One region of the Oerskovia enterophila genome, then DNA from elsewhere that is predicted to be linked to it. Evidence: riboswitches for the same ligand, from Rfam matches in the RefSeq annotation. Region 1 holds a riboswitch; each other region holds the start of a gene.
What was found. A riboswitch is a leader RNA that binds a small molecule or an ion and turns the genes downstream of it on or off. The one in region 1 is predicted to bind thiamine pyrophosphate.

Region 2: another riboswitch for thiamine pyrophosphate. It lies ahead of ACIPWA_RS08590 (thiamine ABC transporter substrate-binding protein); the one in region 1 lies ahead of thiC (phosphomethylpyrimidine synthase ThiC).
Region 3: another riboswitch for thiamine pyrophosphate. It lies ahead of thiD (bifunctional hydroxymethylpyrimidine kinase/phosphomethylpyrimidine kinase); the one in region 1 lies ahead of thiC (phosphomethylpyrimidine synthase ThiC).

The regions. Positions count from the first base shown of each region.
Region 1 covers NZ_JBIVFZ010000004.1:255,021-262,616, reverse strand. Annotated here, with positions in the region: gene ACIPWA_RS14210 (CAP domain-containing protein) at 1-904, shown strand, start outside; gene ACIPWA_RS14205 (diacylglycerol/lipid kinase family protein) at 972-1,955, shown strand; TPP riboswitch at 2,096-2,205, shown strand; gene thiC (phosphomethylpyrimidine synthase ThiC) at 2,262-3,941, shown strand; gene ACIPWA_RS14195 (response regulator) at 4,041-4,703, opposite strand; gene ACIPWA_RS14190 (sensor histidine kinase) at 4,700-6,190, opposite strand; gene ACIPWA_RS14185 (ABC transporter permease) at 6,393-7,286, opposite strand; gene ACIPWA_RS14180 (ABC transporter ATP-binding protein) at 7,286-7,596, opposite strand, start outside.
Region 2 covers NZ_JBIVFZ010000002.1:916,760-924,355, reverse strand. Annotated here, with positions in the region: gene ACIPWA_RS08605 (YdeI/OmpD-associated family protein) at 127-564, shown strand; gene ACIPWA_RS08600 (serine hydrolase) at 731-2,152, opposite strand; gene ACIPWA_RS08595 (DUF4235 domain-containing protein) at 2,220-2,489, opposite strand; TPP riboswitch at 2,659-2,784, shown strand; gene ACIPWA_RS08590 (thiamine ABC transporter substrate-binding protein) at 2,843-3,934, shown strand; gene ACIPWA_RS08585 (ABC transporter permease) at 3,940-5,637, shown strand; gene ACIPWA_RS08580 (ABC transporter ATP-binding protein) at 5,637-6,956, shown strand; gene ACIPWA_RS08575 (DUF4235 domain-containing protein) at 7,042-7,368, shown strand; gene ACIPWA_RS08570 (response regulator) at 7,411-7,596, opposite strand, start outside.
Region 3 covers NZ_JBIVFZ010000001.1:1,071,437-1,079,032, forward strand. Annotated here, with positions in the region: gene ACIPWA_RS04725 (DUF389 domain-containing protein) at 1-965, opposite strand, end outside; gene ACIPWA_RS04730 (HEAT repeat domain-containing protein) at 999-1,826, opposite strand; TPP riboswitch at 1,968-2,068, shown strand; gene thiD (bifunctional hydroxymethylpyrimidine kinase/phosphomethylpyrimidine kinase) at 2,060-3,670, shown strand; gene ACIPWA_RS04740 (hypothetical protein) at 3,735-4,007, opposite strand; gene ACIPWA_RS04745 (quinone oxidoreductase family protein) at 4,004-4,999, opposite strand; gene ACIPWA_RS04750 (ABC transporter ATP-binding protein) at 5,026-5,925, opposite strand; gene ACIPWA_RS04755 (FadR/GntR family transcriptional regulator) at 5,915-6,601, opposite strand; gene ACIPWA_RS04760 (2-isopropylmalate synthase) at 6,791-7,596, shown strand, end outside.

The DNA of each region.
Region 1 (7,596 bases):
GGGCGGTCTGCTCGCGGTCCCGGCCGTCCAGGAGCTCGACGGCGAGGGGCCGGGTCTCGAACCGATCGGAGCGCGCTGGGACGCCGCGCTCGGGCGGGACGCCGACCGCGCCAGCCGGAGCGACGGCCCCCGCGGAGCGGTCCTCGCCGAGGCGGACCCCGCTGCGCAGGCGCCTGTGGCGCCGACGGTCGAGCGACCGGGCGGGGGAGCCGGGGGTCCGTCGGACACGCCCCCCGCGCCCGACCCTGCGCCGACCACCGAGGCTGCGCCCGAGGCACCCGCCCCGACCGGCCCGCCGCAGCTCGGCGCGACCGGACCCGAGGTCCAGGCGATCCAGGAGCGGCTGCAGGTGCACGGGGCCACGGTCCTGGCCGACGGCGAGTTCGGTGCGGGGACCGACCGCGCTCTGCGCACGTTCCAGGCGGCACGAGGCCTCGAGCCCGACGGCGTGGCCGGTGCGGCGACCCGGGCCGCGCTGCTCGCCGACCCCACCACCTCGACGGGCGGAGCCGGCTCGACCGGGGGAGCGCCGTCGTCGGGCACCGGGGACATGGCCGCGGTGCTGAGCCTCGTCAACGGGCAGCGCACGGCCGCGAGCTGCCCGGCCCTGCGGGCCGACGACCAGCTCGCCCGCGCCGCGACCCTGCACGCGCAGGACATGGTCGACCAGGGGTACTTCAGCCACACGAGCCTCGACGGGCGGACGTTCGGCGACCGCGTGACCGCTCAGGGGTACGCGCGACCCGGCGGTGAGAACATCGCCGCGGGCCAGCAGACCGCCCAGGCCGTGGTCGACGCGTGGATGGCGTCCGAGGGGCACCGTGCGAACATCCTCAACTGCGACTTCACCGCGATGGGGATCGGGCGCGTGGGCAACACCTGGGTGCAGGTCTTCGGGTACTGAGGACGCCCGGAAGGTCCGAGGTGTCCGCTTGCCGGGCGAGCCAGCGCGCGCCGCGACATACTCAGGTGTGAACCCGTCCCACGAAGCAACGCCCGAGCCCGCCGCCCAGCAACGTCTCGACCACGCACCGCTCCGTTCCGCGGTCATCGTCAACCCGAACCGGGTCGAGGGGCTCGACGAGCTCCGCCGGACCATCGAGGCCCAGCTCGCCGACGCGGGCTGGCCCGCCCCCGCCTGGCTCGAGACGACCGCCGAGGACCCCGGCACCGGCCAGGCCCGGCAGGCCGTCGAGGACGGCGCCGAGGTCGTGTTCGTGAGCGGCGGCGACGGCACCGTGCGCGCCTGCATCGAAGGGCTCGTCGGGACCGAGGCGGCGCTCGCGGTCCTGCCCGGCGGCACGGGCAACCTCCTCGCGACCAACCTCGGTATCCCGCCCAGCCCGGAGGACGGCATCCGCCTCGCGCTCGACCGCGGGCGCCGCGCCGTCGACATCGGCGAGGTCGACGGGCAGGCGTTCGCCGTCATGGCCGGCATGGGGCTCGACGCCGCGATGATGGAGGACGCGCCGACGGCGCTCAAGGCCAAGGCTGGTGCGCTCGCGTACGTCGTCTCCGCGTTCAAGCACCTCGCCGACGACGAGATGAAGGTCGAGGTGCGCGTCGACGACCGGCCGGTGCTGCGCCGTCGTGCACGCAGCGTGCTCGTCGGGAACGTCGGCAAGCTCCAGGCGGGCGTCAACCTGCTGCCCGACGCGGTGCCCGACAACGGGCAGATGGACGTCGCGATCCTCGCGCCCCGCAACCTGGGCCACTGGGTCCAGCTCCTCGTCGGGGTGCTGCGAGGGCGCAAGCGCGTCCCCAACATGGAGGTGCTGCGCGGGTCACGGATCTCCGTGATCTCCGACCGGCCGCAGCCACGCCAGCTCGACGGCGACGTGATCGAGCCGTCGAAGAAGCTCGAGGTCAGCGTCCGTGCCGGGGCGCTGTGGGTGTGCGTCTACCAGCCCGACATGTCCGACGACATCGCGGAGGGCGCGCCGGCGGACGGGTGATCCGTGGCCGCACTCACGGGCAAGCGCCGAACGCGGGACGGTCGCGCCGACGCCCGGCGCGGTGCGCTACGGTGACGACCGCACCACCCAGCACCACCGCACGACCCAGCACCACCGCACCACCAGCACGACCCACAACTCCACACACCCACGGGAGCTCGCAGCAGCGAGCTGAGAGGGCGGCTCAGCGCCGCCGACCGTTCGAACCTGTTCGGATCATGCCGACGTAGGGAGAGAGCCATGAGCTCTGAGACCGCTGTGCCCACAACCACCGGGCCCACCGCCGCTGCACCAGCTGCACCCACCGTGCCCGCCCCGACCACCGGGTCGTCCGCGCACACCATCACGACCGGACCCATCGCGGGGTCCGCCAAGGTCCACCACCCGGTCCCGGGCGCGGAGCACCTGCGCGTCCCCGAGCGCCGCGTGCTCCTGAGCAACGGCGAGCACCTGGACCTGTACGACACCTCTGGCCCCTACACCGAGTCGGACGACCCCGCGGCGTTCGACCTCGCGGGCGGCCTGCCCGCCCTGCGGGCGTCCTGGCTCCGGCCCGACGCCGTCCCCACCGAGCGCGGCACGGGCGGCGCCCGGACGCAGCTCGCCTGGGCGCGCGTCGGGGTCGTGACCGACGAGATGCGCTTCGTCGCTGCCCGCGAGGGCGTCGACGTCGAGCTCGTGCGCGACGAGGTCGCGCGTGGCCGGGCGGTGATCCCGGCCAACCGTCGGCACCCCGAGATCGAGCCCATGATCATCGGCAAGGCGTTCGGCGTGAAGATCAACGCGAACATCGGGAACTCGGCCGTGACCTCCTCGATCGAGGAGGAGGTCGAGAAGATGGTGTGGGCCGCGCGCTGGGGCGCCGACACCCTCATGGACCTCTCGACGGGCAAGGACATCCACGAGACCCGCGAGTGGGTGCTGCGCAACTCCCCGATCCCCGTGGGGACGGTGCCGCTCTACCAGGCGCTCGAGAAGGTCAAGGGGGACCCCGCGAAGCTCACGTGGGAGATCTACCGCGACACCGTGATCGAGCAGGCCGAGCAGGGCGTCGACTACATGACCGTGCACGCGGGCGTCCTGCTGCGCTACGTCCCGCTGACCGCGCGCCGTGTCACGGGCATCGTGTCCCGCGGCGGCTCGATCATGGCCGCGTGGTGCCTCGCGCACCACCAGGAGTCGTTCCTGTACACGCACTTCGCGGAGCTGTGCGAGATCCTGCGCGACTACGACGTCACGTTCTCGCTCGGCGACGGCCTGCGACCGGGGTCCATCGCGGACGCCAACGACGCGGCCCAGTTCGCCGAGCTGCGCACGCTGGGCGAGCTGACCAAGGTCGCGAAGTCCTACGGCGTGCAGGTCATGATCGAGGGTCCGGGGCACGTCCCCATGCACAAGATCGTCGAGAACGTGCGCCTCGAGGAGGAGCTGTGCGAGGAGGCGCCGTTCTACACGCTCGGCCCGCTCGCGACCGACATCGCGCCCGCCTACGACCACATCACGTCCGCGATCGGCGCCGCGATCATCGCCCAGGCCGGGACTGCGATGCTCTGCTACGTCACGCCCAAGGAGCACCTGGGGCTGCCCGACCGCGACGACGTCAAGACGGGGGTCATCACGTACAAGATCGCGGCGCACTCCGCCGACCTGGCCAAGGGGCACCCGCGTGCGCAGCTGCGGGACGACGCGCTGTCCCGTGCCCGGTTCGAGTTCCGCTGGCACGACCAGTTCGCGCTCTCCCTCGACCCCGACACCGCCCGCGCCTTCCACGACGAGACGCTGCCGGCCGAGCCCGCCAAGACCGCGCACTTCTGCTCGATGTGCGGGCCCAAGTTCTGCTCGATGCGGATCTCCGCGGACGTGCGCGAGTATGCCGAGAAGAACGGCCTGACGTCGGTCGAGGCGATCGAGGCCGGCATGGCGGAGAAGTCGAGCGAGTTCACGGACGCGGGCGGCCGGGTCTACCTGCCGGTCGCGGGCAGCTGAGCCGCCCCGGCCACCTGCCCGACCGCTGAGTGCGGAGTACTTGTCGTCGAACGAGCCGATCGGCGACAAGTACTCCGCACTCAGCGGGGTCGGGCGGGGTCAGCTCGTGCCGGGCGCCGCGATCCCGTGCTCGTACGCCCACACCACGAGCTGGACGCGGTCGCGCATGCCCGTCTTGGTCATGATGCGGCTCAGGTGCGACTTCACGGTGCTCGCCTCGAGGTAGAGCGTCGCCGCGATCTCGGCGTTCGACTGCCCCCGGCACAGCAGCGCCAGGATGTCGTGCTCGCGCGAGGTGAGCAGGCCCGAGGCGACCTCGTCGGGCGCGGCGGGGGACCGCCGTCGGGCGAACTCGTCGATCACGCGCCGCGTGAGCGTCTGGTCGACGAGACCCTCACCCGACGCCACGCGCCGCACCGCGTCGACCAGCACGTCGGGCTCGGCGTCCTTGAGCAGGAACCCGCTCGCCCCGGCCTCCAGGGCACCGAACACGTAGTCGTCCAGGTCGAACGTGCTCACCACGAGCACCGGGACAGGGTCGACGACGCCGGGCCCCGCGAGCGCGCGCGTCGCCGTGATGCCGTCCCCGCCGGGCATGCGGACGTCCATGCACACGACGTCGGGGCGCTCGCGGCGCGCGACGCGCACGGCGTCCGTGCCGTTCGCCGCCTCGCCCACGACCTCGAAGCCCTCGCTCTCGAGGATCACGGTGAAGCCTGCGCGGACGACGGCCTGGTCGTCGACCAGCACCACTCGGGTCATGGGGCCTCCTGCCCGACGGCGGAGCCCGGCTCGTCCGTGGACGTCGCCGAGCGCTCGGGGATGGTGGGGGTGGGAGCGGCGGCTTCGGCCGCTGCGGGCCGGGGGACCGTGAGCCGGACCCGCCAGCCGTCGCCCGGGACCGGGCCCGCGCTGAGCGTCCCGCCGACGAGGGTCGCGCGCTCGGTCATGCCGATGAGGCCGTGCCCGGGCGCAGCCTGGGTGACGGCCGTCGCGCTGGTCGACCTGTCGGGCACCGCAGCGGCCGCCGGGGCGCCGTGCCCCTCGCGCGCGTCGAGGTCACGGCCCGCGCTCCGACCGGTCCGGCCGCCCGAGATCGCCGCGACCGGCAACCTGTTGGTCACCGTGAGGACGAGCGCGGCCTGCTGGTAGTCGGTCACGACCTCGATCGCGCGCCCCGGGGCGTGACGGCGCGCGTTGCTCAGCGCCTCCTGGAGCACGCGGTACACCGTGAGCTGGACGGCGGGGGAGAGCCCGAACGGCGCGCCTCGACGGACGTCACGCACCTCGGCCCCTGCGCTGCGTGCGAGGTCGAGCAGCTCGCCCGCGTCGTCGAGCGTGGGCTGCGGTGCGGCCGGGGCCTCCTCGCCCGGTTCGCCGGGACCGGCCTGCGACGAGCTGCGCAGGATGCCGACGACCAGGCGCAGGTTGTCGAGCGTCTCGCGCCCCTGGGTGCGGATCCAGCGCATCGACTCCTTGGCGCGCTCGGGGTCGCGGTCGACCAGGCGCTCGGCCGCGGCCGCCTGGACGACGATCCCCGACAGGTGGTGCGCGGCGACGTCGTGCAGCTCGCGGGCCATGCGGCCGCGCTCCTCCAGGACGGCTTGCGCCGCGAGCATGTCGCGCTCACGCTCGGCCTGGGCCACGCGCCCCTGGAGCTGGGCGAACAGCTCGCGGCGCGTGCCGACGTACGCACCCACGAGCGCCGAGGCCACGTAGGTCAGGAGCGCTGACGCGAGGCCGCCCCAGACCTGGACCGCGACCGGCGCGGGACCCGTCGAGGTGATCGGCACGGGCCCGCCGAGCACGAAGCTCAGCAGGACCTGCACGCCCGCTGCGGCCGCGGCCGCCCACAGGGCCGTGCGGCGCGGTGCGTACGCACCGACCGAGTAGGCCGCGACGAGCGTCGCGGGCGCCTGGAACGAGACGAAGGCGGGAAGCACGGGCACGAGAGCGACCTGGCCCACCACGGTCAGCGCGAGCGCGAGCAGAGGGGCCCGACGGCGCAGCGTGAGCGCCATGGCCTGCGCGACGACGAGCACGATCGCTGCGACCCGCCCGCCGGTCGAGAACCGCAGGGAGTCGGGCCCGCCCTCGACCACGATGCCGAGGTCGGTCAGGGCGACCCGCTCGACGGCCAGCAGGAAGCCGACCGTGAGGACCGCGACGACCACGCCCAGCAGGGCGTCGCGACCCGTCGAGGTACGGATGCCGACCGCGGCGAGACGGCGGTGCAGTGTGTCGAGCACGGGGTGTGTCCTCTCTGGTCGGGCGGTCGGGCGGTCGGGCGGTCGGTGGTCGGGCAGAGCGGCGTGCGGGGTCACCGGTGCCGGGAGGCCCGGGCTCAGGTGCCCCGCACCCAGGCGACCCGCCCACCCGGGGGAGCGGCGCCGTCGGGCACCACGGTACGTGGCCGTGGCGCCCGACGGGCCGCCCCTCCGGGGCAAGGCGTCAGACGAGGTCGCGGCGACGGAACGTCACCGCGCCCGACCCGAGCGCGACCGCGACCCACGCGGCCAGGCCCAGCACCGCGGCCCCGACGCCCAAGGGGGCGAGGCCGCCCAGGACCGACGTCGCGCTCTGGCCGGTCGACGCGAGCGACCCCAGCCCGAGCGGCAGCCATGCCGCGGCGTTCGACGTGCCCCCCGAGAGCAGCAGGACCGCGGCCTGGACCAACGGCTCGACCACCACGAGCCCCACGACGACGAGGATCGCCGCGACCTGCCCGCGGATCAGCGTCCCGATGCCCAGCCCGAGCCACGCGAACAGCACGAGGACCACGAGCCCACGCCCCCACACGCCCAGGACGTCGCCCGCGCCGACCATGAGCTGAGCGCCCGGTGTCGACGCGACGGCCACGAACAGGCCCAGGGCCGTGAGCACCGCGAGCGCGGCGCCGGTCACGAGCGCGACGACCGCGGTCGCGCCCGCCTTGCCCCCGAGGATGCGCAGCCGGGACGGGACCACGAGGGCCGTAGGGACGATGCCGCCCGTGCGGAAGTCGGTCGTGACCGCGAGGACGCCCAGCAGCAGCATGCAGATGACCGACACGCCTGCCGAGCCCGAGCCCGCGGGGCCGTTGCCCAGCAGGTCCAGCATCGCGCGCTGCACGGGTGCCGCGCCCAGGTCGGTCAGTCCGGTGAGGTCGGGGGCGAGGTCCGCGGTCAGCTCGGGCGAGGCCTGGAGGCCCACGGTGGCACCGCCACCCAGGCCCTCGAGGCCCGACAGGACGCGCGGCAGGGCGATCGTCAGGGCCTGGACGAGGACCATGCCCGCGAGGGCGACGATCCCCAGGATCCAGGGCGTGCGGGTCGTGCGTAGCTTGAGCAGCTCGGCGCGGAACATCAGCGCACTCCTTCGGTCTCGGCGGTCAGGTTCAGGTAGAAGTCCTCCAGGGACTCGCCCCGGACGAGGTCCGTGAGCGGGCCGTCGGCGATGACCTGGCCCTGGCCGATCACGACCAGGTCGTCGGCCACCTGCGTGACCTCGGCCAGGACGTGGCTCGCGAGCAGCACCGCCCCGCCGCCGTCCGCGAACGAGCGCAGGACCTCGCGCATCCACCGCATGCCCGCGGGGTCCAGGCCGTTGGCGGGCTCGTCGAGCACCAGGACCTGCGGGTCGCCCAGGAGCGCCGCAGCCAGCCCGATGCGCTGGC
Region 2 (7,596 bases), on a different contig from region 1:
CGTTCTACCTCGGCCCAGGCGTCCCCGCCCCCGTTCCCCGTCCCAGGCTTCCAACCCGGCCCGACGGCGGGGCGAGCGTCGAGCGGTCGGCGCGCGACGTCGTCGGGCCGTTGGAAAACTCGGCCCATGCGATTCCGGACGACGATCCTCCAGAGCGGCAAGACGGCCACCGGCATCCCCGTGCCCGACGACGTGGTTGCCGCGCTCGACGCGGGCAAGCGCGTCCCGGTGCGCGTCACGCTCGGCGGGCACACCTACCGCAGCTCGGTCGCGCCGTACCAGGGGCGGTTCATGATCGCGCTCAGCGCGGAGAACAGGGAGGCCGCCGGGGTGTCGGGCGGCGACGAGGTGGACGTCGAGATCGAGGTCGACGACGCACCGCGCGAGGTCACCGTGCCCGACGACCTCGCGGCAGCGCTCACCGCCGAGGCGCGTGCGGCGTTCGACGGGCTGTCGTTCAGCCGCCGGCGCGCGCTCGTCGAGCCGATCGAGGCCGCGAAGACCCCCGAGACCCGGCAGCGGCGGATCGACAAGGCCGTCGCGGAGCTGGCTCCCGGCGCGTAGGCCCCACGACGGAGATCCCGGGCAGGGCCGGGGCCGGGGCAGGACGACGGTCAGCCCCGGTCCCCGGGTGACCGCGAGGTAGAACGTGCTGCGCGAGGTAGTGCGCGGTGCGTTCTACCTCGCACAGCACGTTCTATCTCGGCCCGGGGGCCCCGCGCAGCACGCCCTACTTCGAGCCCGCCCCGCCACCCAGCAGCGCGAACGCGCTCTCCGCGGTGTCGACCAGCACCATCGGGTTCGCGAGCACGGCCGGGTCCGTGGCCGCGAGCTGCACGGTCACGACGTACGTGTCGCCCTCGGCGTCCTCCGCGAGCCACGAGCCCGCCAGGACGCCGGGCGCGCTGCCACCCTTGAACGCGACGTAGGGCCACGCCGTCGTGTCGACCTCGATGCCGGGGTTGGCCGAGAGCACCTCGCGCACCACGGGGTCCTGCTCGCCGCGGTCGTGCAACCAGACGTGCGCGGCGCACAGGTCCGACGACGTCGCGAACCAGTCGACGTCGTCCTGCCACACGGGCGTGGTCACTCCCGCGGGGTCGACGGCGAGGGGCCCGCCGGGCAGCGCGTCGAGCATCGCGCGCCGTCCCGCGGTGTCGGCCGCCGCCCACCCGGTGGCCTGCGACGGCGAGCCCCAGGCGATCGCGAACGCGTCGCGGGTCGTGAGGAACGGGGTGTTGAGCGACGGGTCGGCGTGCCCCAGCGTGGCCTGCGCGCGTTCGACGGCGTCACGCCCCACGGCCTGGACCAGCAGGTCGGTCGCGGTGTTGTCGCTGATCGAGATCATGAGCTCGGCCGCCTCGCGCACCGTGACCGCGGTGCCCGTGGGCGCGTCCTGGAGCTGCCCCGAGGGCAGGGACCGCACGTCGTCGGTCACGGTCAGCTCGTCGTCCCAGGTCAGCGTCCCGGCCTCGACGGCCTGCGACACCGCGCCCAGCACGTAGAGCTTGAAGATCGAGCCCAGCGGCAGCACCTCGTCAGGGTCCGAGCCGCCAGGGACCCCGTCGACCGCCTGGCACGTCCCGTTGTCCAGGACCTGGGCCACGAGCAGCGAGCTCTGCGCGTCCACGGCGTCGAGGCGTTCGCCCAGCTCGTCCCAGCTCGCCGCGGGGTCGCGGTGCGGGTCGTCGCCCGGGCCGAAGAACAGGGTCTCGATGCGGCTGTCCGCGTCGACACCGATCTGCATCGTGAAGAACTGCCCGCTCGCCCCGACGATCGTCAGCGCGGCCTGCTTCTCGCCCGCGTCGACCACGTCGACCGAGACCGGCACCCACTCCCGGTCCGCGCGGAGCTGGTCCAGCACGGGCACGAGCTGGGCGGCGGGCACCTGGTCCAGGAACGACCGGGCGAACCGCCGATCGAGCGCCGCGGCGTCGGGGGACGCGTCCGCGTTGAGCACCTCGAGCACCCAGGTGGCCGCCTTGCCGACCGTGCCGCCCGGCAGCGCGACCGCGGTCGGGGCCACGCTCGGCGTGGGCGACACCTCGGAGCCGTTCCCGGACGACGAGCACCCGGTCAGTGCGAGCCCCACGACGAGGAGGCCTCCTACGAGGGGTGAGCGACGGCGTCGGGCGGCAGGAGAGGAGGGCATCGAGACACCCTACGGAACATCCGTCACGCGGCGGGCGCTGACCCGCCGGAGCCGCCCGACCCCGGCCTCAGGACGCGCGGGCCGCGAGCCGCGTCACGACGCGCTTGGCCTCGCGCCCCGCGAAACGGCGGGCGAACACGCTCGCGGCCGCAGCGGCCGCGGCGAAGGTGACGGCGCTGATGATGCCGACCTCGGGGTCGTCCAGGTCCTTGGGGGCGTCGTGCCCCGTGGCCTTGGCCCACGCGAAGCTCACGACCTTCTGCGCGACCCAGCCCGCGGCCAGCGTCAGGGCGACGGTCGCGACCTTCTCGGTGAGGGTCTGCTCGTTCTCGGCCATGTGGACCTCCAGGTGAGGGTGAGGCGGGCGGGGCGCGCCGCGCGTCGTGAAGGTGCCCGACGGCGGAGCTCAGGTCCCACCGTAGCCGTCGCCCGGGGCGGGGCGCGCCCCGGGCGAGACCACACGCCGGACCCCTGCCTGCGCCGTCGGACCGCGGTGTAAAGTCGCAGGTGAACGACAGGGGAGCGCCGACCGCCCGGAGACAACGGGCAACAGGCGCTGAGAGTGCGGACCACCGCAGACCCTCGAACCTGATCCGGTTAGCACCGGTGGAGGAAGTCGGGCTTCTCCAGCCTCGCTCACGGGACCTCCCGTGCGCGAGGTCCCCCTCCTGTGACGTCCAAGGAGGACACATGAACACCATCAGTACCCGCCGCGGCACCGCCCGCACGATCGGCCTCGGCCTCGTCGGCGGGCTCAGCGCGCTTGCCCTCACGGCCTGTGCCGGCACGACCGACACGGGCGCGGGCGACACCTCGTCGAGCGCCGAGGCGAGCACCGTCACGCTCGTCACGCACGACTCCTTCAACGTGAGCGAGGACGTCCTCGCCGCGTTCGAGAAGGAGTCCGGGCTGACCGTCAAGCAGGTCGCTCCCGGCGACGGCGGAGCGCTCGTCAACCAGCTGATCCTGACCAAGGACGCGCCGCTCGGCGACGTCGTGTTCGGCATCGACAACTCGTTCGCGACCCGCGCGATCGACGAGGGCGTGCTCGAGCCCTACACGCCCTCGGGCCTCGCCGACTCGGCGACCCAGTACGCCGTGGGCGACGGCGAGCTCACCCCCGTGGACCTCGGCGACGTCTGCGTCAACGTCGACCACGCCTGGTTCACGGCAGCGGGGATCCCCGAGCCCGTGACGCTCGACGACCTGACCGAGCCCGAGTACAAGGACCTGCTCGTCGTGACCAACCCCGCGACGTCGTCGCCCGGGCTGTCGTTCCTGCTCGCGACCGTCGGCGCCTACGGAGAGGACGGCTGGGAGGGCTACTGGAGCAAGCTCAAGGACAACGGCGTCAAGGTCGCCGACGGATGGTCCGACGCCTACTACGTCGACTTCTCCGGCTCCGAGGGCAAGGGCCCGCGCCCCCTCGTGCTGTCCTACTCGACGTCGCCCGCGTTCACGGTCACCGAGGACGGCACCGAGACCACCACGGGCGCGCTGCTCGACACCTGCTTCCGCCAGGTCGAGTACACGGGCGTGCTGGCCGGGGCCAAGAACCCCGAGGGCGCCAAGAAGCTCGTCGACTTCCTCGTGAGCGACGCGTTCCAGGCCGACATCGCCGACAACATGTACATGTACCCGGCGGACGCGGACACCGAGCTGCCCGAGGGCTGGGCCGAGTTCGCGCCCCTGTCCCCGTCGCCCTTCGAGGTCGCCCCCGCCGACATCACGGCCCACCGTGACGAGTGGATCAAGGCGTGGACGTCGACGGTGATCGGCTGAGCACGATGCCCGTGAGCCGCGGCCTGCCCGCGGCCGTGCAGCGCGGCGGGCGGGTCCTCCTGTGGGGGCTCGCCGCCGGGCTGCCGCTGCTGTTCCTCGGGGTGTTCTTCGCGTGGCCCGTCGCGACGCTGATCGCGCGCGGGTTCGTCAGCAACGGCTCCCTCGACCTCTCCGGCTTCGCCGAGGTGTTCTCCGAGCCGCGGACCTGGCGGATCATCGGGCTGACGCTGTGGCAGGGCGTGCTCGGCACCGTGATCTCGGTGCTGCTCGGCGTGCCCGGCGCGTACGTGCTGTACCGGTGCCGGTTCCGGGGGTGCACGTTCCTGCGCGCGTTCGTGACCGTGCCGTTCGTGCTGCCGACCGTCGTGGTCGGGGTGGCTTTCCGCTCCCTGCTGGTCGAGGGCGGGCTGCTCGGGTTCCTGCGGCTCGACGGGACGTTCGGGGCGATCGTCCTGGCCCTCGTGTTCTTCAACTACTCGGTCGTGGTGCGGACCGTCGGCGGGCTCTGGGAGCACCTCGACCCGCGCGCCGAGGAAGCGGCTCGCGCCCTGGGCGCCTCGCCCTGGCGTGCGTTCCGGTCCGTGACGCTGCCGTCCCTGGCCCCGGCCATCGCGTCGGCCGCGTCGATCGTGTTCCTGTTCTGCGCCACGGCGTTCGGGGTCGTGCTCGTCCTGGGCGGGGTCCAGTACGGGACCATCGAGACCGAGATCTGGATCCAGACCACGCAGTTCCTCGACCTGCGCGCGGCCGCGGTGCTCTCGGTCGTGCAGCTCGTCGTGGTCGTGGTCGCGCTGAGCGTCGCCAACCGGACCCGCACCCGCCGCGAGCGCGCGCTCCACCTGTCCGCGGCGACGTCCGCCGCCCGGCCGCTGCGCCTGCGGGCCGACGCGGCCCCGCTCGCGGTGACCGCCGTCGTCGTGCTGGGCCTGATCGCCCTGCCGCTCGTCAACCTCCTCGTGCGCTCGTTCCAGACCCCCGACGGCTGGAGCCTCGCGAACTACGCGAACCTCGGCACGACCGGCGGCCGCAACGCCCTGAGCGTGACCGTGTGGGAGGCCACGGCCAACTCGCTTCGGACCGCCGCGATCGCGACGGTGCTCGCGGTCGTGATCGGCGGGCTCGTCGCGCTCGTCGTCTCGCGGCGTCCCCGGTCACGAACGGGTCGGCGGGCGATCAGCGCGCTCGACTCGGTCTTCATGCTCCCGCTCGGCGTCTCGGCGGTGACGGTCGGGTTCGGGTTCCTCATCACGCTCGACAAGCCGCTCGGCATCGACGTGGACCTGCGGACCTCGGGGCTGCTCGTGCCCATCGCGCAGGCGGTCGTCGCGATCCCGCTCGTGGTCCGGACCGTGCTGCCCGTGCTGCGCGCGATCGACCCGCGGCTGCGCGAGGCCGCAGCGACGCTCGGGGCGTCGCCCGCTCGCGTGTTCGCCGCGGTCGACGGACCCATCGCGGCCCGGTCGCTGGGCCTCGCGATCGGGTTCGCGTTCGCGGTGTCGCTCGGCGAGTTCGGGGCGACGTCGTTCCTGGCCCGGCCCGACGCGGCCACGCTCCCCGTGGTCATCTTCCGGCTCATCGGGCGGCCCGGGGCGGAGAACTACGGCATGGCACTGGCTGCGAGCGTCGTGCTCGCGGTCCTCACGGCAACGGTGATGATGGTGGCGGAACGCCTGCGCGGCGACCGCTCGGCAGGAGAGTTCTGATGGACGGAGCCACGGTGGTGGAGCGAACGACGGACGGCTCGGCTGAGCCGCACGTGCCGCACGACCCGAGCGGGAGCACGGCGGGCCGAGGACTCACGGTGCGCGACGTCGTCGTGCACTACCCCGACCCGGCCTCCTCGAAGGGCCCCGGGACGACGGCCGTGCGCGGCGTGAGCCTCGACCTCGCACCGGGCGAGGTGCTCGCCCTGCTGGGGCCGAGCGGCTGCGGCAAGTCGAGCCTCCTGCGCGCCGTCGCGGGGCTGGAGCCCGTCGCGGGCGGGAGCATCGCGTGGGACGGGCGTGACCTCGCGGGCGTGCCCGTGCACCGGCGCGGGTTCGGGCTCATGTTCCAGGAGGGGCAGCTCTTCCCGCACCGGGACGTCGCGGGGAACGTCGCGTTCGGGCTCCAGATGGCGGGCGTCAAGCGGTCCGCGGCGGCGGGCAGGGTGACCGAGCTGCTCGACGTCGTCGGGCTCGCCGGGTACGCGCAGCGGCCCGTCGCGACCCTGAGCGGTGGAGAGCGGCAGCGGGTCGCGCTCGCTCGCGCGCTGGCGCCCGAGCCGCAGCTCCTCCTGCTCGACGAGCCGTTGTCGGCGCTCGACCGGGGGCTGCGCGACCGGCTCGCAGGCGACCTGCGCGCAGCGCTCGTCGCGACCGGGACCACCGCGCTGTTCGTGACGCACGACCACGACGAGGCCTTCACCGTGGCCGATCGCGTGGCCGTCATGGACGCCGGCCGCCTGCTCCAGGTCGCGGCTCCCGAGGACCTGTGGCGCGCTCCCGCGTCGCGGCGGGTCGCGGAGTTCCTGGGGTACCAGGCGTTCGTGGCGCTGGGGTCGTCGCGGTCGCTGGGAGACTCTGCGGCGGACTTCGAAGCGGCTGATCCGTTGTCAGAACGTGGCCGGGGTATGGAGCGGCGTGGTTCTGACAACTTCTCGGCGGCGGGCGGCGAGCTGCTCGCGATCGGCCCGACGGGGCTCGTGCTCGTGCCCGGTGCCCACGCCACGGCCGCACCCGGTGCCCACGCCACGGATGAGTTGTCAGAACGTGGCCGGGGTACGGACCGGGGTGGTTCTGACAACTCATCCAGGGCGTGGTCCGGCACGGTCGTCCGCAGCGCCTTCCGGCGTGGGCGCACCGAGGTCACGGTCGACGTCGACCTGGGGGCCGGCCCGCAGCGCGTGGTCGCGCTCGGCATGCCGTCGGCGACACCCGTGCCCGACGGCGCCACGCACCACTCGTTCGCCCCCGCACCGGGGGAGTGGGTCCGGGTCGCGCTCGACCTCGCGGGCTGTGCGGTGGTGCCGACGGACTCGTAGCCCGGCGGACGTGGTCTGTCGCCATGAACCCGGCATCAGCACCACCCACCCTGCGACCACCCGTCCCCCGCGTTAGCGTCGAAGCATGAGCGATGCCACGATCGACCACGTGCCCGACCGTACCGAGGAGCACGGCGGCAAGGCCGCGAAGATCCTGTACAGGCCGTTCGGGCTGATCAGCTCGATCATCGGCGGCCTGGTCGCGGGCCAGGTCTTCAAGCAGGTCTACAAGCGGGTGTCTCCTGGCCACCGCAAGGACGCACCTACGCCGCTGCAGTCGGAGTACCCGCTGCGCGAGATCCTGATCGCCGCACTGATCCAGGGCGCGGTGTTCTCCGGGGTCAAGGCCCTGATCGACCGTGGCGGGGCGCGTGCCTTCCAGAAGTGGACGGGGGAGTGGCCGGGGGACTGAGCCACCCCGGCGCGTCGGCCCGGAGCACGCCTGGACGACGGCTCACGCGCCCCCGGCGTCCCGCACCAGCACGGCGAGCTGCGTCCGGTTATCGAGCCCCAGCTTGTCCAGGACGCTCGACACGTGCGCCTTGACGGTCGGCACGCTGAGGTAGAGCTCGCGCCCGACCTCGGCGTTGCTCGCGCCGCGCCCGACGGCGAGCGCGACGTCGCGCTCTCTCCCGGTCAG
Region 3 (7,596 bases), on a different contig from region 1:
CTCGTCCCACCGATCACGAGCGTGACGTCGACGTCGACGTCGGCGAGCCCCGCCTCGTCGAGCGCCGCGCGCAGGGTGGCGGCATCGGCCTCGGGGGCCGGGCCGATCGCTTCGATCCTCAGGACCGACCCGCTGAAGGAGATCCCGGTGATCGTCCAGCTCTCCTGCTCGGCCCACGCCTGGGCCACAGGAGCCGCGGCGATCTTGTCCGCGTTCTGCCGCAGGACGTGCTGGCTGATGGTGCTGAGGGGAACCGCGACGAGGAGCAGGGCAGCTGCGACCGTGACGAGGCTCGCACCCCGCAGGGGGCCGACGAACCGCTCGGTCTCGCCTGCGGCCGTGCGGACCTGGAAGAGCAGGAAGACGATCGTGCCGGTCGCGATGATCGCCGCGACGTTGGTCGCGAACAGCAGCAGCGCCCCCAAGGCCTGGTTCGGGGCCCCGGACTCGAGCGTGAGGCCGACGACCGCGAGCGGCGGGACGAGCGAGATCGCGATGGCGACGCCCGGCAGGGCGTCCGACACGTCAGCGCGTACCAGGGCGAACGCACCGACGGCCCCGGTCGCGAGCGCCGCGAGCAGGTCGATGAGCTGGGGCGTGACGCGGCCCGCGACCTGGCTGTTGGTCGCCGCGACGATCTCGATCGGGACGAACAGCCCGACGACGTACCCGGTCGCGACCACCCCCGCAGCGCCCGCGACGACCAGGAGCGCCGACGAGGTCAGGTTCCTGTGGTCGTTGAGGACGATCGCGAGCGCGGTCCCGACGATGGGCGTCATGAGGGGCGCGACGATCATGGCGCCGATCACGGTGGCCGTGCTGTCGGCTGCGACGCCCGCCGACGCGATGATCGCGGCGAGGATCAGCAGGGTCCAGAACGTGGCCTGACGCGACCGGGAGGACGGCCCCTCGCTGATGAACAGCGCGGACGTCATCCGCTGGACGTCGGCCGTGGTGACGCGCATGCTGCCTCCCGGGGCGTCTGAGTGCCCCCAGCATCACAGGGGGTCGGCGCTCGCGCTCGGTGTACCGGTGCGGACACGGCGCACGCGCTGCCAGGTCTTCAGGGACTTGCGTGCCGCGCTCGCGACCGTGCTGCCGTTCGCGATGGCCACGGTCTCCTCCGCAGGGTCTGCTGCGACGTGGAGCAGCCGCTCGTGGACACGCTCGCTCCCGGTTCTCCCGAGGGCACGGACCGCCCAGTACCGGGTGTGGACGTCCGGTGCGCACGCCTGGTCGAGGAGCCAGACCGACTGGTCGGGGTCGATCGAGCCCAGGGCGTTCGCCACGTACCCCAGGAGCGGGAACCGGTGCTCGACGAGCTCGCGGCGCAGCGCGTCGACGGCGTCGGCACCCCCGAGACCGGCCAGCGCTCCGGCCGCGGCCTCCCGCACGACGTGCTCGGGGTCGCCGAGCCGGGCGACGAGGTGCGGCACTGCCTCGTGCGCGTCCAGGTCACCGAGCACCTCGCAGCCGACACTCCGCTCGGAGGTGACGGGGGAGCCGAGCAGGGCGAGGGCGTAGGGGACGGCTCCCCGGAATCCCGCCCGAGCGCAGGCTGCCGTGAGGTACCAGGTGGCCGACACCCCGGACTCGAGGGCGCGCATCATCGCCGGTTCGAGCGATGGGTCCGCGAAGGCGTAGAGGCGGTTGAGAGTCCGCTCGAACGTGCCGATCGGGTATCGCTCGACGTGCAGCACGACGTCGCGCAGGGCGTCGACGGCGCCCTGGTCGTCGTTCATGGCTCGCTCGGCGGCGTCGTCGACCGCGTCCTCGTGGACCTCGGGGTCCGGGTCGAGGAGCCCGGCGACCAGGTCGTCGGTCATCGTGAGGCCGAGGGGCGCGAGCGACGCCGGCGAGCGGGAGCGGAGCGAACCATGCGGTGAGCATAGAGGCGGGCGACGCCTCAGGTGCCGCCACCAGGCGGACCGCCGCCGGCAGGACGCCCCTCGCCCGCTAGAGTTCCCTGCAATGACACGGGGTGCCCGCTCCCACGAGCCGGGCTGAGAACACACCCGTCGAACCTGATCTAGCTAGCACTAGCGAAGGGATGTCGGCAATGTCGCTTGCTGCCACCGCACCTGTCCTGCCCACCCCCACCCCCGCACCTGCGCCGGGGACCCGGGGTGCGACCGAGCACGGCGTGTCGCCGGGGGCCGAGGCCTCCCGCCCCCGCGTCCTGTCCATCGCGGGCACCGACCCGACGGGAGGCGCCGGGATCCAGGCCGACCTCAAGGCGTTCGCGGCGCACGGCGCGTACGGCATGGCGGTCACGACCGCCCTGGTCGCGCAGAACACGCACGGCGTCCGCACGGTCCACGTCCTGGGTGCGGACTTCCTCACCGAGCAGCTCGACGCGGTCTCGGACGACGTCACGATCGACGCGGTCAAGATCGGCATGGTCGCCGACGAGCCGAACGCACGCGCGATCGCCGCGTGGCTTCGTCGTGTGCAGCCGCCGTTCGTCGTGCTCGACCCCGTCATGGTCGCCACGAGCGGCCACCGCCTCCTCGACGAGGAGGCCGAGCAGGCCGTGCGCGAGCTGGTCGCGCTCGCCGACCTCGTGACCCCCAACCTCCCCGAGCTCGCCGTCCTCGTCGGCGAGCAGGCCGCGACCACCTGGCCCGACGCCCTCGCCCAGGCGAGGCGCCTGCACGCGGCGAGCGGCGCCGTCGTGCTCCTGAAGGGTGGTCACCTCACCGGGGAGGAGTCGCCCGACGCCCTGGTGGGCGCGTGCGGGCCCGACGACGTCACGACCTTCTCCGCGCCCCGCGTCGACACCGTGCACACCCACGGGACCGGGTGCTCGCTGTCGGCGGCGGTCGCCGCCCTGCGTCCCCGACGGGACGGCTGGGAGAGCGCGACGCGCGACGCGAAGACCTGGTTGACCGGCGCGCTGCGGGCCGGGGGAGCGTTGGCGGTGGGCACGGGCCGCGGACCCGTCGACCACCTGGCGCACCTGCCCACGCTGGGCAGGCAGGTGTTCTCCGAGGAGGCCTGGGCGCGGATCGAGGGGTGGCGCGAGGCCGTCGAGAGCATGGGGTTCGTGCGGGCGCTCGCGGACGGGAGCCTCGCCGCCGAGGACTTCGGGTTCTACCTCGCGCAGGACGCCGCGTACCTCGCCGAGTACTCGCGCGTGCTGTCGCGGGCGAGCCAGCTCGCGCCGACGCCGGAGGCCCGGCAGTTCTTCGCGGGGGCGGCAGTCGAGTCGCTCGAGGTCGAGCAGGCGCTGCACCGTGACTGGTTGGGCGAGCACGCCGGGATGGACCGGGGGGCGGTCGAGAGCGTCGACCCCTCTCCCGTGACCGCCGCCTACACCAACCACCTGCACGCGGCGTCGAACGGGTCGTACGCGGAGACCGTCGCGGCGCTGCTGCCGTGCTACTGGTTGTACTCGTACATCGGCGACGTCCTGGTGCGCCGGGCGGGGGACCTCGACGGGCATCCTTACGCGCGCTGGATCTCGCTCTACGGTGACCCGGCCTTCCAGGAGGCGACACGCACCGCGTGCTCGTTCGCCGACGAAGCCGCGCGCTGGGCCTCGCCCGCCGAGCTCGAACGCATGCTGCGCGCGTTCGAGCTGTCCTCGATGCACGAGTACCTGTTCTTCGAGCAGGGGCTGACCCGGCCGACCTGGCCCGAGGCGCCGGTCGGGGGCGCCGAGAAGTGAGTAGATGCTCCTGATCCGGGGGGAACGGGGGCATCTGCTCACTTCTCGGCGCGAGCGGCCGTCCTCAGGCGCTCGTCGTCCCGCCGTCCGGGTACGTGCAGCTGTACCCGGGCGGCCACCAGCGCCACGACGTGCTGACCTCGTTCGACGACACGCCCTCGGGGCGCTCCGTGACGCACTGCGCGCGCATCTGGTCGAGCCCGACCGTCAGGTAGTAGACCGCGAGCACGCCCGTGAAGACGACCATGAGGACGGTCAGCGCCAGGCGCAGGCGGCGGTCCGTGCGCCGGGTGGGTTCGTCCTCGCCGGGGCGCGGCGGCACCCAGTCCCAGCTCACGAGGCGGCGCCCGGGACGAGCAGCACCTTGCCGGTCGTCTCCCGGCCCTCCAGGGCGCGGTGCGCGTCGGCGGCGCGGGCGAGCGGGAACGTCGCGCCCACCCGCACGTCGAGGTCGCCCGAGGCCACGAGCGCGAAGACCTCGTCGGCGCGCTCGAGGAGCTCGGCGCGCGTCGCGGTGTAGTCGTCGAGCTTGGGGCGGGTCGCGAACAGCGAGCCACCCTTGTTGAGGCGCTGGAGGTCGAACGGAGGCACCTGGCCCGAGGACCCGCCGAACAGCACGAGCATCCCGCGGCGGCGCAGCGACGCGAGGGAGGCCTCGAACGTGTCCTTGCCGACCGAGTCGTAGGCGACCGCGACGCCCCGACCGCCCGTGAGGTCGCGCACGATCGCGGGCAGCTCGGTCGTGAGGTCGTCGAGCTCGGCGTAGTTCACGACGTCGGACGCCCCGGCCGCGCGCGACAGCTCGGCCTTGGCCTCGGTCGAGACGGTCGTGATGACGCGCGCGCCGCGGCGCACCGCGAGCTGGGTCGCGAGCAGGCCGACGCCTCCGGCCCCCGCGTGCAGCAGGACGTCGTCCCCGGGCTGGACCTGGTACGTCGAGGTCACGAGGTAGTGGGCCGTGAGCCCCTGCAGGCCGACGGCCGCCGCGACGCGCAGGTCGACCGACTCCGGCACGGGGATCGCGACGTCCGCCGGGACGACCACCTGCTCGGCGTACGAGCCGAACGCGTTGGTCCACGCGACGTGGTCGCCGGGCTCGAAGTCCGTGACGCCGGGGCCGACCGCTGCGACGACGCCCGCGCCCTCGGTTCCGACCACGTGCGGGTACTCCATCGGGTACACCCCCGCCCGACGGTAGGTGTCGATGAAGTTGACGCCCGCCGCCGCGACGTCGACGAGGAGCTCGCCGGGTCCGGGTGCTGGGGTCGGGAGCTCGACGAGCTCGAGGACGTCGGGGCCGCCTGCTTGGAGTGCCTGGATCGCGCGCATGGGGTCAGCCTAGGCGGGGCGTCGGGTCAGGCGGTGCCCGGACCCGCCGAGGCCCGCCAGCGTCCGTGGCGGCGCTCGACGTGGACGGGATGAGCGAAGCAGCGCGAGACGGCCTCGGTCGTCAGGACCTCGTCCGCGCGACCGGCCGCGGAGACCCGCCCCGGCGCGAGCAGCAGCGCGTGGCTCGTCGACGTGGGCAGCTCCTCGAGGTGATGGGTCACGAGGACCGAGGCGACCTCGGGGTGCGCGACCCGCACCGCGTCGATCGTCGCGAGCAGCTGTTCGCGTGCCGCGACGTCGAGCCCCGTGCTCGGCTCGTCGAGCAGCAGCAGCGCGGGGTCGGCGACGAGCGCCCGGGCGATGATCGTGCGCCCGCGCTCTCCCTGGGACAGCGTGGTCCATTGCTCGTGCTCCTTGCCGGCGAGCCCCATGTCCGTGACGAGGGCGCGCGCCCTGTCGACCTCGGCCCGGGTCGGCTCCCAGCGCTGGCGCCACTCGGTCGTCCCGGTGATCCCGGTCAGGACGACCTCCTGGATCGTGAGCGGCGTGCGCAGCGGGTGACGCGGGTTCACGTGCCCGATCCTGCTGTGCAGGGCCTGGACGTCGACGCGCCCGAGCGTGCTCCCCAGCACGTCGACCTCGCCGCGCGTGGGGTGGTTGCGCGCCCCGCACAGGCTGAGGATCGTGCTCTTGCCCGCACCGTTGGGGCCGACCAGGGCCCAGTGCTCGCCCGCGCGGACCGTGAGGTCCACGTGCTCGAGGATCGTGCGGCCGTTGCGGACGAACGCGACGTCGCGCAGGTCCAGCACGACGGCGCCCGCCGAGGGTGGTGGTGCGTCGGCGGGCGGGACGGGACCCCGGGTGCCGGCGCGCACGGAGGACGGGGACCTGGCCGGGACGCTGGGGGAGGCGGTGTCAGTGCTCACGGGTGACCTTCTCGTGGACGGAGTCGAGGTGCCGGCGGCTCGTCGCGGCGGCACGGTCGGCGTCGCGGTCGCGGACGGCGTCGAGGATCGCCTCGTGGGCGTCCTGGTCGTGCCGGTGGCGCTCGCCCGCGCCGTCGAGCTCGATCATGTCGACCATCGCCCGACGCAGGCGAGGGACGAACGTGGCGAACAGGTCGGTCAGGACCGCGTTGTGCGCGGCGTCGACGACCGCTCGGTGGAAGACCAGGTCGGCGTCGACGTACTCCTGCGCGCTCGCGGTCGCCGGCACCTTGCCGCGACCCGCGAGCGCCGCGGCCATGGCGCGGAGGTCGGCCGGGGTGCGGCGGGCCGCGGCGAGCCGGGCGGCCTCGGTCTCGAGGGCTCCGCGGACCTCGAGCACGTCGACGATCTCGCCGCGCCGCAGCACCTCCTGCCAGTCCTCGCCCGGCTCGGCCCGGACGACGTAGACGCCCGAGCCCTGGCGGCTCTCGAGCACCCCTCTGCCCGCGAGCTGACGGATGGCCTCGCGCACGGTCGATCGTCCGACGCCGAGCTCGGCTGCGAGCGCCTGCTCGCCGGGCAGCCGGTGGTCGAGCGGCCAGGTGCCGGTGCGGACGCGGTCGAGCATGAGCTCGGCCGCCTGGTCGGCGAGGGGGAGCCGGCGGAGCGTGGGCATGGGAGCCAACCTCTCAGGTTGTCTGAGGACTTGATCGCGGCTAGCGTACCTCCCATGTCGTGGAGCGCACTCCTTCTTGGTCGCCGCGGCGGGGCCTGAGCCGACCGGCTCCCCGCCGTGGGGGTCTGCCGTGCGCCGGTCGGACGCCGCCTGCCGTGCACCGCGCGGCCCGCACCCGGAGACATGACCATGACCACCAGCCCGTTCCCCACGTTGTGCACCCCCGACGGCCCACCAGCACCTGGCCGGCCCGCGTGGAACCGCCAGCGCGCCTCGCGCATGCCCTCGCACCGCTACCAGGACGTGTTCTCGCGCGTCGACGTCCCGCTCACGGACCGCCGGTGGCCCACCCGTCGCCTCACCGCGGCGCCGCTGTGGGTGCCCGTCGACCTGCGGGACGGCAACCAGGCCCTGACCGAGCCCATGGACCCCGCCCGCAAGCGGCGGTTCTTCGAGCTGCTCGTCGCGATGGGCTACACCGAGATCGAGGTCGGCTACCCGTCGGCGTCGCAGACCGACTTCGACTTCGTCCGCCTGATCGCCGAGACGGACCTGGCGCCCGAGCACGTCACGATCGTGGTCTTCACGGCCGCCCGGGCGGACCTGATCGCCCGGACTTTCGAGTCGGTCCGTGGTCTGCGCAACCCCGTCGTGGTGCACCTGTACACCGCGACCGCCCCGACCTGGCGCGACGTCGTCCTGGGCAGGGGCCGGGCCGAGCTCTCGGACCTGATCGCCGCAGCGGGCACCGAGGTCCTGCGGCACGCGGGGGACGATCCGCGCGTCCGCTTCGAGTTCTCGCCCGAGGTCTTCAACCTCACCGAGCCCGACTACGTGCTCGAGGTCTGCGCGCGCATGACGACCCTGTGGGACGCGACGCCCGAGCGGCCCGTGATCCTCAACCTCCCGGCGACGGTCGAGGTCGCGACGCCCAACGTCTACGCCGACCAGATCGAGTACATGCACCGGAACCTCGACCGGCGCGAGGCCGTGAT